Regions from separate parts of the Cytobacillus sp. FSL K6-0129 genome, predicted to be linked through region 1. Evidence: riboswitches for the same ligand, from Rfam matches in the RefSeq annotation. Region 1 holds a riboswitch; each other region holds the start of a gene.
The links. A riboswitch is a leader RNA that binds a small molecule or an ion and turns the genes downstream of it on or off. The one in region 1 is predicted to bind S-adenosylmethionine.
Positions count from the first base shown of each region.

Region 2: it holds a riboswitch for S-adenosylmethionine, as region 1 does, so the genes downstream of both, MHI57_RS23475 (LLM class flavin-dependent oxidoreductase) here and mtnK (S-methyl-5-thioribose kinase) in region 1, are expected to answer to the same signal.
Region 3: it holds a riboswitch for S-adenosylmethionine, as region 1 does, so the genes downstream of both, MHI57_RS11385 (iron-containing alcohol dehydrogenase family protein) here and mtnK (S-methyl-5-thioribose kinase) in region 1, are expected to answer to the same signal.

Region 1 is NZ_JBBOXM010000001.1:4,211,241-4,214,519, forward strand. It holds gene MHI57_RS21485 (2,3-diketo-5-methylthiopentyl-1-phosphate enolase) at 1-659, opposite strand, end outside; SAM riboswitch class I at 758-861, opposite strand; SAM riboswitch class I at 1,063-1,216, shown strand; gene mtnK (S-methyl-5-thioribose kinase) at 1,363-2,547, shown strand; gene mtnA (S-methyl-5-thioribose-1-phosphate isomerase) at 2,544-3,279, shown strand, end outside.
Region 2 is NZ_JBBOXM010000001.1:4,652,794-4,656,072, reverse strand. It holds gene MHI57_RS23480 (MetQ/NlpA family ABC transporter substrate-binding protein) at 1-173, opposite strand, end outside; gene MHI57_RS23475 (LLM class flavin-dependent oxidoreductase) at 191-1,588, opposite strand; SAM riboswitch class I at 1,747-1,858, opposite strand; gene MHI57_RS23470 (fatty acid--CoA ligase family protein) at 1,920-3,279, opposite strand, start outside.
Region 3 is NZ_JBBOXM010000001.1:2,265,010-2,268,288, reverse strand. It holds gene MHI57_RS11390 (MetQ/NlpA family ABC transporter substrate-binding protein) at 1-75, opposite strand, end outside; gene MHI57_RS11385 (iron-containing alcohol dehydrogenase family protein) at 72-1,187, opposite strand; SAM riboswitch class I at 1,280-1,395, opposite strand; gene MHI57_RS11380 (hypothetical protein) at 1,475-2,044, opposite strand; gene MHI57_RS11375 (hypothetical protein) at 2,260-2,412, shown strand; partial or broken gene MHI57_RS25050 (GNAT family N-acetyltransferase) at 2,428-2,799, shown strand; gene MHI57_RS11370 (hypothetical protein) at 2,918-3,279, shown strand, end outside.

The DNA of each region.
Region 1 (3,279 bases):
TCTACTAAATCCATTGTTCTCCCAGATAAATTGACTGCATAAAGTGTCCTTTTTCCAGTCTTTTCATAGACTTCATCTAGTATTTCTTTACCTGCGATAATTCGGTCTTCAAAAGAGATGTTGACATCAAAAAGAATTTCATCATCTTTTACAATATCAACGCCCCCCATAGCCTGGTCTCTTAACTGTTCTCTTAAAAAGTGAATATCCCTGCCGATAATGCCTTTAAATATACTCATAAGTAATGGGCGGTCTTGAATATTTAGTTTCGATCTTATATTTTTTATACCGAATTTTGGTCCAGGAAAACGGGAAAGATCCTCATTATCAAATTCCAGATTTAATAATTTTACTTCACCATCTAGAGATAACTTTCCAAATACAGTTGTTAAGATTGCTGGAATATCAAATGTGAAATTATATGTAGGGTAGGCGATACTAATTTCGCACCTTACTTCACCGAATCGATTGGGATGTTCATCATCATAAAATTCTTGTAGTGCAGTGACTCTGCCTTTATGTTTTAGTAATTGTTTTTGCTCAAGTAATGGTAACGCTGTCCACGAGCCTATCGTTAATCCTAAAGCGATATCCTCTGCTTTTTTCTCTAATGAACCGGGTCTTGCGTATACTTGATAAGTTGCAATTACATCTCCCATATGAGAACCCTCCCTGATGATTTCGAATTAACATTGACAATAAAAAACCCTCTTCTTAATCAATAAGAAGAGGGTTAGTTCGCAGTGATAGAACCTTCTCCTTATCTGTCAGCATGATTGCTGCAAGAATTAGCACCGTGTTCATTTAGAATCGGTTGCCGGGCTTCATCGGGCTCGTCCCTCCGCCTGCTCTTGATAAGAAAATTTATGATTATCGTTTTAAATTTTTGCACAATTGTATTATGTCACCAGGTGTTTTATCTGTCAACAGAGAATTTTTTACGTTATATGACAAAATTCTTTTAACCTTAAAAAGATGAAAAGTTTTAAAAAAAAGATTGACACTTTTTTATAAACGGTGCTAGTATTTGCTCAAGATATTTCAAAAAATGAATCTTTTATACTCTTATCAAGAGCAGGTGGAGGGAAATATGGCCCGATGAAACCCAGCAACCGACCGTAATATCGTTGTGAAACGAGGCGCAGCTAGAGAATTTCTGCGCCTAATGTAAGGCACGGTGCTAATTCCATTCAGAAGTTATTCTGAAAGATGAGAGGCAAAATCGTAATGACGAATGCCTCTTTCTGTAAAGGAAAGGGGCATTTTTGTTTCTGTAATGACAAAGCAGGTCCGACTACATCTCTTCATGTAGTCACCCCTGTTTTGTGCCACAGATAAATAAAGAAATAAGGGGGAAGAGATATGGCTGTTTTAGATAATATAGGTTATCGCGCTTTGACAGAGGAATCAGCGTGTGAATACGTGAAGAGTTTAAAACTGTTTTTACCGGATGAAAAAATGACGGTGGAAGAGATTGGTGATGGTAATTTGAATTATGTTTACCGTATTACTTCTAATCATAAAAGTGTAATTATTAAGCAAGCACTCCCTTATGCAAAAGTAGTCGGAGAAAGCTGGCCTCTAACACTTAAACGTGCAAAACTGGAGGCAGAAGTGCTTAAGAAGCATGGTGAATTCGTTCCTCACCTCCTCCCAGCAGTACTAGCATCAGATGAAGAGCTAGCATTAACTGTGATGGAGGATCTTTCCCATTTGACAATTGTAAGAGACGGATTGATTCAAGGGGATCATTATCCGAATTTATCAGCTCATATTGGTGAGTACTTAGCAAAGACATTGTTTTCAACTTCAGATTTTGCTCTTCATCCGTTTGAGAAAAAGAAATTGGTCGCTAAATTTTCAAATCCTGAACTATGTAAAATCACTGAGGATTTAGTATTCACCGATCCATTTTTTGATGTGGAAACGAATGATTTTGAAGCTGAGTTGGCTGAAGTGGTTCAGCAACTATGGGCTAATGACAAGTTGAAACTTGAAGTAGCCAAAATAAAATATGCTTTTCTCACAGAAGCAGAGAGCTTACTACATGGTGACCTACATACAGGGAGTATATTTGCGAGTAAGAGTGAGACGAAGGTGATCGATCCTGAGTTCGGCTTTTATGGTCCGATTGGATTTGATGTCGGTCAATATATTGCCCATCTCATTTTCCAAGTACTTGTACGAAACGAAAACGATAGAATCGTTATTCTTCAACAGATAGAAGAAGTATGGGATGTGTTTTCTCAATATTTTTCAGAAGCTTGGCAAAATTCTGTTGTTAATCCTTTTACGAAAGTACCAGGCGCTCTAGAGTCTTTTCTAGCTAAAGTATTTAAAGATGCTATCGGAGTAGTAGGGTGTGAATTAATTCGGAGAACAATCGGATTGTCGCATGTGAAGGATCTTGATGGAATAGAAGATAGTTCAATTAGATTATATGTGAAGAAGGCAACGATTCAATTAGGTTCATCCTTGATTATTAATCGCAAAAACATAGTAACAATCTCGCAACTTCTTAAGGAACTGGAGGCGTATACATCATGAGTATACCAACACCAATTGAATGGCAAGAAGGTAGATTGAAAATTCTTGATCAAACCTTATTACCCCATCAAACAAGATGGATAGAACTCGAAACCATTGAAGATGTCTTTGAGGCAATTATTCAGTTGAAAGTAAGAGGGGCGCCAGCTATTGGAATTACTGCTGCTTATGGTTTAGCGATTGCTGCAAAAAAATACGAAGGGGTCGACATTGAAACTTTCCATCTTAGAATTCATGAAGATTATCTTTATCTAGCGGGCTCTAGACCGACAGCTGTTAATTTGTTCTGGGCTTTGGATCGAATGATGAAAGTAATAGAAACGCTGTATTCAACAGAGGAGACAATTATCAGTTTGGAGCAAGAAGCAAAGAAAATACATCAAGAAGACGAGGAGATTTGTCGCCAAATTGGTGAAAATGCACTAAGTCTATTGAATGGAAGGAAAAAGGTATTAACGATTTGCAATGCGGGGACGATTGCTACGGGAAAATATGGTACAGCGCTAGCGCCGTTTCATTTAGGCAAGGAGAAGGGTGTTGACTTTCAAGTATATGCTTGTGAAACGAGACCGGTTCTTCAGGGAGCGCGCCTAACTGCTTGGGAGCTTCAACAGTCCAATGTGGATGTGACGGTCATTACTGATAATATGGCTGCTCATACCATAGCAACCAAGGGGATTGAAGCGATTATAGTCGGGGCCGATCGTATTGCCAGCAATGGAGATACAGCGA
Region 2 (3,279 bases), 440 kb from region 1:
TACCCTTTTTCCTCAAGTAGTGGTGCTACACCTTGCTCAAGCATATCACTATAAGGAACTGTCGCCCCTAAGACCATCTCTTTCTTTTCTTCGCCGGATGAACCTGATGTCCCACATGCACTTAAAACAGTGCAACAAGTCAGTACAAAAAATAATAACCAAACTTTTCTCATACCCTTCACCTCTTATTTTAATTATTTATCTTTTCACCTTTACGATATTTACTTCCTGGATGACCACTCGGTAAAAGGGGCGAGCCATGAGTAAAAAGCTTTTCTCTTAACGTACCCTTTTTGTATTCCTTTTTATATAAACCACGTTCTTGTAGAATCGGAATAACAAGCTCAATAAAATCTTCCAAATCTGCTGGCGTTACTAAATGATTTAAATTAAAACCATCGACACCAGAGGCTTCAAACTGATATTGAATTTGGTCTGCTACTTCTGATGGATTGCCGACAATTATATTGTCTCTATCTAATCCTTCTAATTTTGAAATCGCTTCTTTAATCGATAGTCTTTTCTTCGCATCTTTCGTTAATGAAGCAGCTTTATAATGCCCATGCTCTGTAGCTTTAAATTCAAATGGGTTATCTAACTCATCCTTTGTAAATTCCGCAACATTATAACCGCTTGCGCCCCCAAACTGTGCTTTCGCTGCATCTGCACTCCATAATTGGTTGTATTCAGCAAATTTCTCTTCCGCTTCTTCAGTTGTCTTACCTACGATGACTGTTAGGAAAGTGAATATTTTAATATCTTCCGGATTCCTGCCATATTCTTCCGCTTGTTTTCGAATATCCTCTGTATAATGTCTTACTCTTTCAGGTGTTGGCCCACCTACAAATACACATTCTGCATGTTTTGCTGCAAAAGCACGTCCTTTAGGAGAAGTCCCTGCTTGATATAAAACAGGTGTTCTTTGTTGTGACGGTTCTGTTAAATGCGGTCCTTCGACATCAAAATATTCTCCTTTATGGTGAATTTCATGGATTTTCTTACGGTCGATTAATACCCCTTGTGCTGTATCTTCTATCACTGCTCCATCTTCCCAGCTTGATTCCCACAGTTTATAAACGACATCCATATATTCATCGGCAATTTCATAACGCTTATCGTGTTTGATCATATCTTTGAAACCAAAATTTCTTGCTGCATTAGGAAGATAAGAAGTAACGATATTCCATGCCACTCTTCCTTTTGTCAAATGATCTAATGTGGAAAACCGTCTTGCCTGCCCAAAAGGTGGCTCATATGTTGTACTCACCGTTAATGCAAATGACAGATGCTCTGTCACTGCTGCCATAGCAGGGATGACAAACGCCCCATCATTAACAGGAAACTGTAATCCATCGTTAATTGAAGGTTCTTTACTTTCTTTATACGTATCATAAACACCTAATACATCCGCAAAAAAGACAGCATCGAATTTTCCCTTCTCGAGTGTTTTGGCTAATTCCATCCAATAATTAATATCTTTATAGGCACGATGTCGTTTGGAATCTTTATGCTTCCATAGCCCATGAGAATTGTGCATTGCACTTGTCATTTCAAATGCATTCAATATCATTTGTTTTTTATAACTCATACTGCCATTACCTCCTCTAATACTTCTACAAAAGAAGCATAATAATGTATTTATCAATTGTGCTAAGAATGTTTATCGCTTTTGGTGGTCCAATCAGCCATAAAAAAACCTCTTCCAAAAAGGAAGAGGTAACGTACGCTCATAAATATTTCATTCTCTTCCTATCTTTCAAGCTAAATGCTAGCTTGCTGGAATTGGCACAGTACTTGCAATGCTAAGTCTGTTGCCGAGGCTTCGTAGGGCCAGTCCCTCCACCTCTCTAGATAGTGGTTATTTAATTGATATAGTTACTCTAAAATATTTAGAATCTTTTGTCAACATGTTTTTTAACTTATGCTTCCTGATTTTCTAGTACCTTTTTCTTAAGAGCACGTCGCAGTATCTTTCCTGTTGTATTCTTCGGCAATTCTTCTAAAAATTCTATAGAGGAAGGAATTTTGTATTTGGCTAACTTTTCTTTACAATAAGTCAATAAATGTGCCTCTGTTAAATTTTCAGTTTTAGGTACAATATAGGCTAAAACTTTTTCTCCTGTATTCTGATCAGGTACACCTAAAACAGCCGCTTCTACAATGTCAGGATGGTCATAAAAAACCTCTTCTACTTCCCTTGGATACACATTATAGCCACCAACAATTATCATATCTTTCTTACGGTCAACAATGTAGAAGTATCCTTCTTCGTCCCTCTTAGCTAAGTCACCTGTATATAACCAATCTTCCTTTAAACAGGCAGATGTTTCTTCAGGCATTTTGTAATATCCTTTCATAACGTTAGGGCCTTTCACAACAAGCTCCCCTACTTCACCTACAGCGACCTCTTCTCCTAATTCATTAACTACTTTATTTTCAACATGAATAATAGATGTGCCAATCGACCCCGGTTTCCGTGGACGATCTAGTGGGTTAAAGCATGTGACCGGAGAAGCTTCTGATAAGCCATAGCCTTCAGAAATAACCACATTGAATTTCTTCTCAAAATTTTCTAACAATGCAACAGGAAGTGAAGCACCTCCAGAAATACATAATCTCATAGATTGGAAGACACCAGGGTTGCCTTCAGGATATTGATAAAGAAAATTATACATTGTAGGCACGCCGGCAAAAACAGTTGGCTTGTATTTTTCTGCTAAACGGAAAATTTCTTTCGGACTAAATTTAGGGTCTATTAAGATTGTTGCTCCACTTATCAGAGGTGCATTCAAAGCAACAGTTAAGCAAAACACGTGAAACATAGGTAAGGTTGTAATCACCGTGTCATGTTCATTAATCTGCAAATAGTCCGCGACATCACTCGCATTACTATACAGGTTACGATGAGTTAACATGGCTCCTTTAGGTTTGCCTGTTGTTCCTGATGTATAGAGTATAATCGCGACATCATCGGGTGTAACATCTGCATCAACAAATGTTACATCTCCATTGGAAACAAGCTCTGAAAACGATTTCAATTTAGGAAATACCGACTTATCTCCCAGAGCTGGAAGTCCACTTGTTTGACCGGTTTCGCAGACAATATAATGCTTAATATCTGTTAATAAATGATGCATTTTTTCTGCTAATGGTAATAATTGCTCAAGCATAATCACCGCTTTTACATCGCCATCTTTTAAAATATAGCCAATTTCTTCAGGCGTATAGATAGGGTTTATCGGTATTACCTTTGCTCCTAGCTTTAACGCACCATATAAA
Region 3 (3,279 bases), 1.9 Mb from region 1:
GGCTTCATCACTACCACATGCAGCTAAGCCTGTTAAAGATAATAAGAATGTTCCAGTTAGTAACCATTTTTTCATGATGTTTGAACTCCTTTTTGTTCATTTTGTTTTTCTAATAATCGAAGTGCTTGTAAAACAGAATGTTCACTTATCTCGTTTTTCATAAAGTGAATAGATTCAGTTGGGCGTATCGCCTTTTTTACAATTGTCTTCATTAATTGCTCATCATTCACATCAATAGTTAGACTAGAGAGACTACTTGGCAATTGCCAGCTCTCATAAAACGGGAGAAGGTAATCAACTTCCGTCCATTTTTCTTCAATGGCCAATTGACCAAGAATCCCGTAAGCGACTAATTCCCCATGAAGAAAATCTTGGGCTGCATCCGCTACGGTTAGTCCATTATGAAACGAATGGGCACCAGCGATTCGTCCTGCTTTTTCGCCGAATCCACCGACCATACCCCCAGTCATGATAATCGTTTCAATCACACGGATAAGTGCTTTTGAGGTTTCGTTTTTGGCTACTGATTGTAGTGCGGCTTCACCATCATTAAGCAATGTATCTCGGCAAATTTTAGCTGAAAATTGCGAAACTTGTTTAGGTACAGGAAGTGTTTCTTCAGGGTAAAAACTTTCAATTAGAGCTTCAGCTTCATAAAACTTGGCTAATGTATCCCCAATTCCTGCTTTTAAATAAGTAATAGGCGCTTTAGCAATAATTTCAGGTTCAACCAATACGAGGGTTGTCGCAATAGGGAACTCGGTATAATGAGTAAAGCTGCCTTCTTCATTATAAAAAACACTTAATGGTGTCCAAGCGGCACAGGTAGCTGCGATTGTCGGTATAAGAATGGATTGAACAGATGCTTCAATCGCAACTGCTTTTGTTATATCTAATGCTGTCCCACCACCAATACCTATTACGCCATTAGCACCATCATTTGTTATTATTTCTTGGATGTCATGGACCTTTTTTAAGGTAGTGTGACCATCTATATAATGAAGGTGAATGTTGTTATCTATTACTTCCTTGGGCAAGTAGGGTTGCACGGCTTGCCAAGCTTTTTTACCGGTTATTATATGGTATTTGGAAACAGAAATATCTTTAAGTAGGTCGGGGAGTTCTGTTAGAATGCCTGAACCTAATAAATAATGTCCTGGAGCCCCTTTTACGATTGTTACAGTCATTTCCTCTCCTCGTTTCTCTTTTGATGTGATGATAAAAACAAAAATGCCTCTCATCATGAGAGGCATAAATATACTAGAATAGTAGTAAACCTCTCTCATATATCAAAATACCAAAAAGTATTTTGCAGGATTTAGCACCTGTTCATATGGGTATATGAATGGTTGCCGGGCGTCGCAGGGCCAGTCCCTCAGCCGCTCTTTATAAGAGAAAATGCTTTATTAAATTATATTCATAATATTATCTATTACATGAAAAGTCAATAACATAATTGAAATTAATCATTAAACTAGTGATGGTGTTCTACTTGTGGGGTGTTTTCTTCAATCGGATGAATTGAGTTCTTCGCTTCTTGATGAATTCCCGATGCACAGATAATGGCGATGCTTAATAAGAATGTTAGATAGAAGGGCACAGGTCGATTTTTCAATGCTTCCTTTAATGAATGTTTTTTGTGCATGAGAAGCATCATGGCAAAAATACTAATTAAATAAATCAGATCCATGCTAATGATCATAAATGTAACTTCACTGGGTACCAACATAATGCCTAGCATTGCCCCCATCATACTTCCCATGAGACTTGACGCTTGAGCTTCAACGAGTCCGTTTGTTTTAAACGGTAGTCCTATAAAAATGGCAATGACAGCGCTAATGAGAATTGATAATACAGTTGCTTTAGCCATTTCTGGTAACCACACAGATATAATCAAACCGATTGTTAAGCTACTCGTCATACCAACCACCATGGGAATACATTTAGAATATTTTGTAGCTATTTCTTTCTTTTTTCTAACGGCACTAAAAAAGAAAAAGAAACTGTAGCCGACAACTAGAAAAAGACTGAACAAAGCAAGCATATTCAAATTACCCTCCTTTGGATGCTCATAAAATATCTCGATGCCTCCTTTCATATATATTTTGTATCGTAGTGATTATGTCAGTGCAATGATAAGAAACTTTTTATACTGTTCATTCGTAAATGAATAAAGCAATATTTTCAAACTAAGAAAAGTGGTAGTCTTGGTTTATAAGTTTTCATTCAGAACAGTTTTATAAAAAAAGGAGTTTTTATATGGGGGAAGAAATAAAGATTAGACCGATACATATAAATGATGCAAGAGATATTCATGAAATGCATAGGCAAGATTCTATTATTCAACAAACAATGGCCTTATCATCGGGGAGATTAAAAGATATTGAAGATTATATTGAAGGACTTACATAAGAAGACCATGTATTTGTTGCAGAATGTAACGGTCATGTTCGAGGGATAGCTTCCTTAGAAGAGAGAAGTGGAAAGTTAAGATATAGCGGGAATGTGTCCATCTCTATTAATGAAGAAGTACAAGGAAGAGGGATTGGCAAGACGCTTCTTGAGCGAATAGTAAAGCTTGCCGATGAAGAGTTAGGACTCATCAGATTAGAGTTAGATGTATGTGCAGATAATATAAGGGCGATTGCATTATATGAAATGTTTAACGAGGCTTTGTCTAGCTCCGGACGCCATCGGCTCGAGGTCATAAGCCAATCCGTCAAAAAGGTTAAAAAACAACCTTTCTGCCGGCTCGTCTTATGCTTGTCACCGATAAGCAGGCGCCCTGCGCTTTTCTAATTTATAGATGTTATTATTATGGGAAGAATTAAAGAGAACCTTTAAATAGAAGCGATTTAATGTTAAAATTTCACTTCCTGCACGTTAATTAAATCATAACTAAAGGAGAACAGCTGCTTTGAATCACTTAATAATGGAACAACTAAAAACCTATTTTAAAGGAATCAACCCAGATGATTTAGTTATGGAGCAGATGGAATTTGAAGAAAATGTGTATGATATCCTGTTGGAAGATTGGGGAGAGTCAATTGGCTCGGTTCGTATGGATGAATTAGGTGTGGCAGAGTTTTTCATTTATACGGATGAACTAGATGAAATTCCAGGGGAAATGAGTAAGTTTGATATGATCATGCAAGCAGAGCAGTTTATAGAAAGGTTCTATGATTCGACTTTCAGGCATGGGTTATATTTGTCAGCATACATTGACTTAGGTGAATATCATATGATTTTATATAATCGCAAAGATGAGCGGTTGAATAA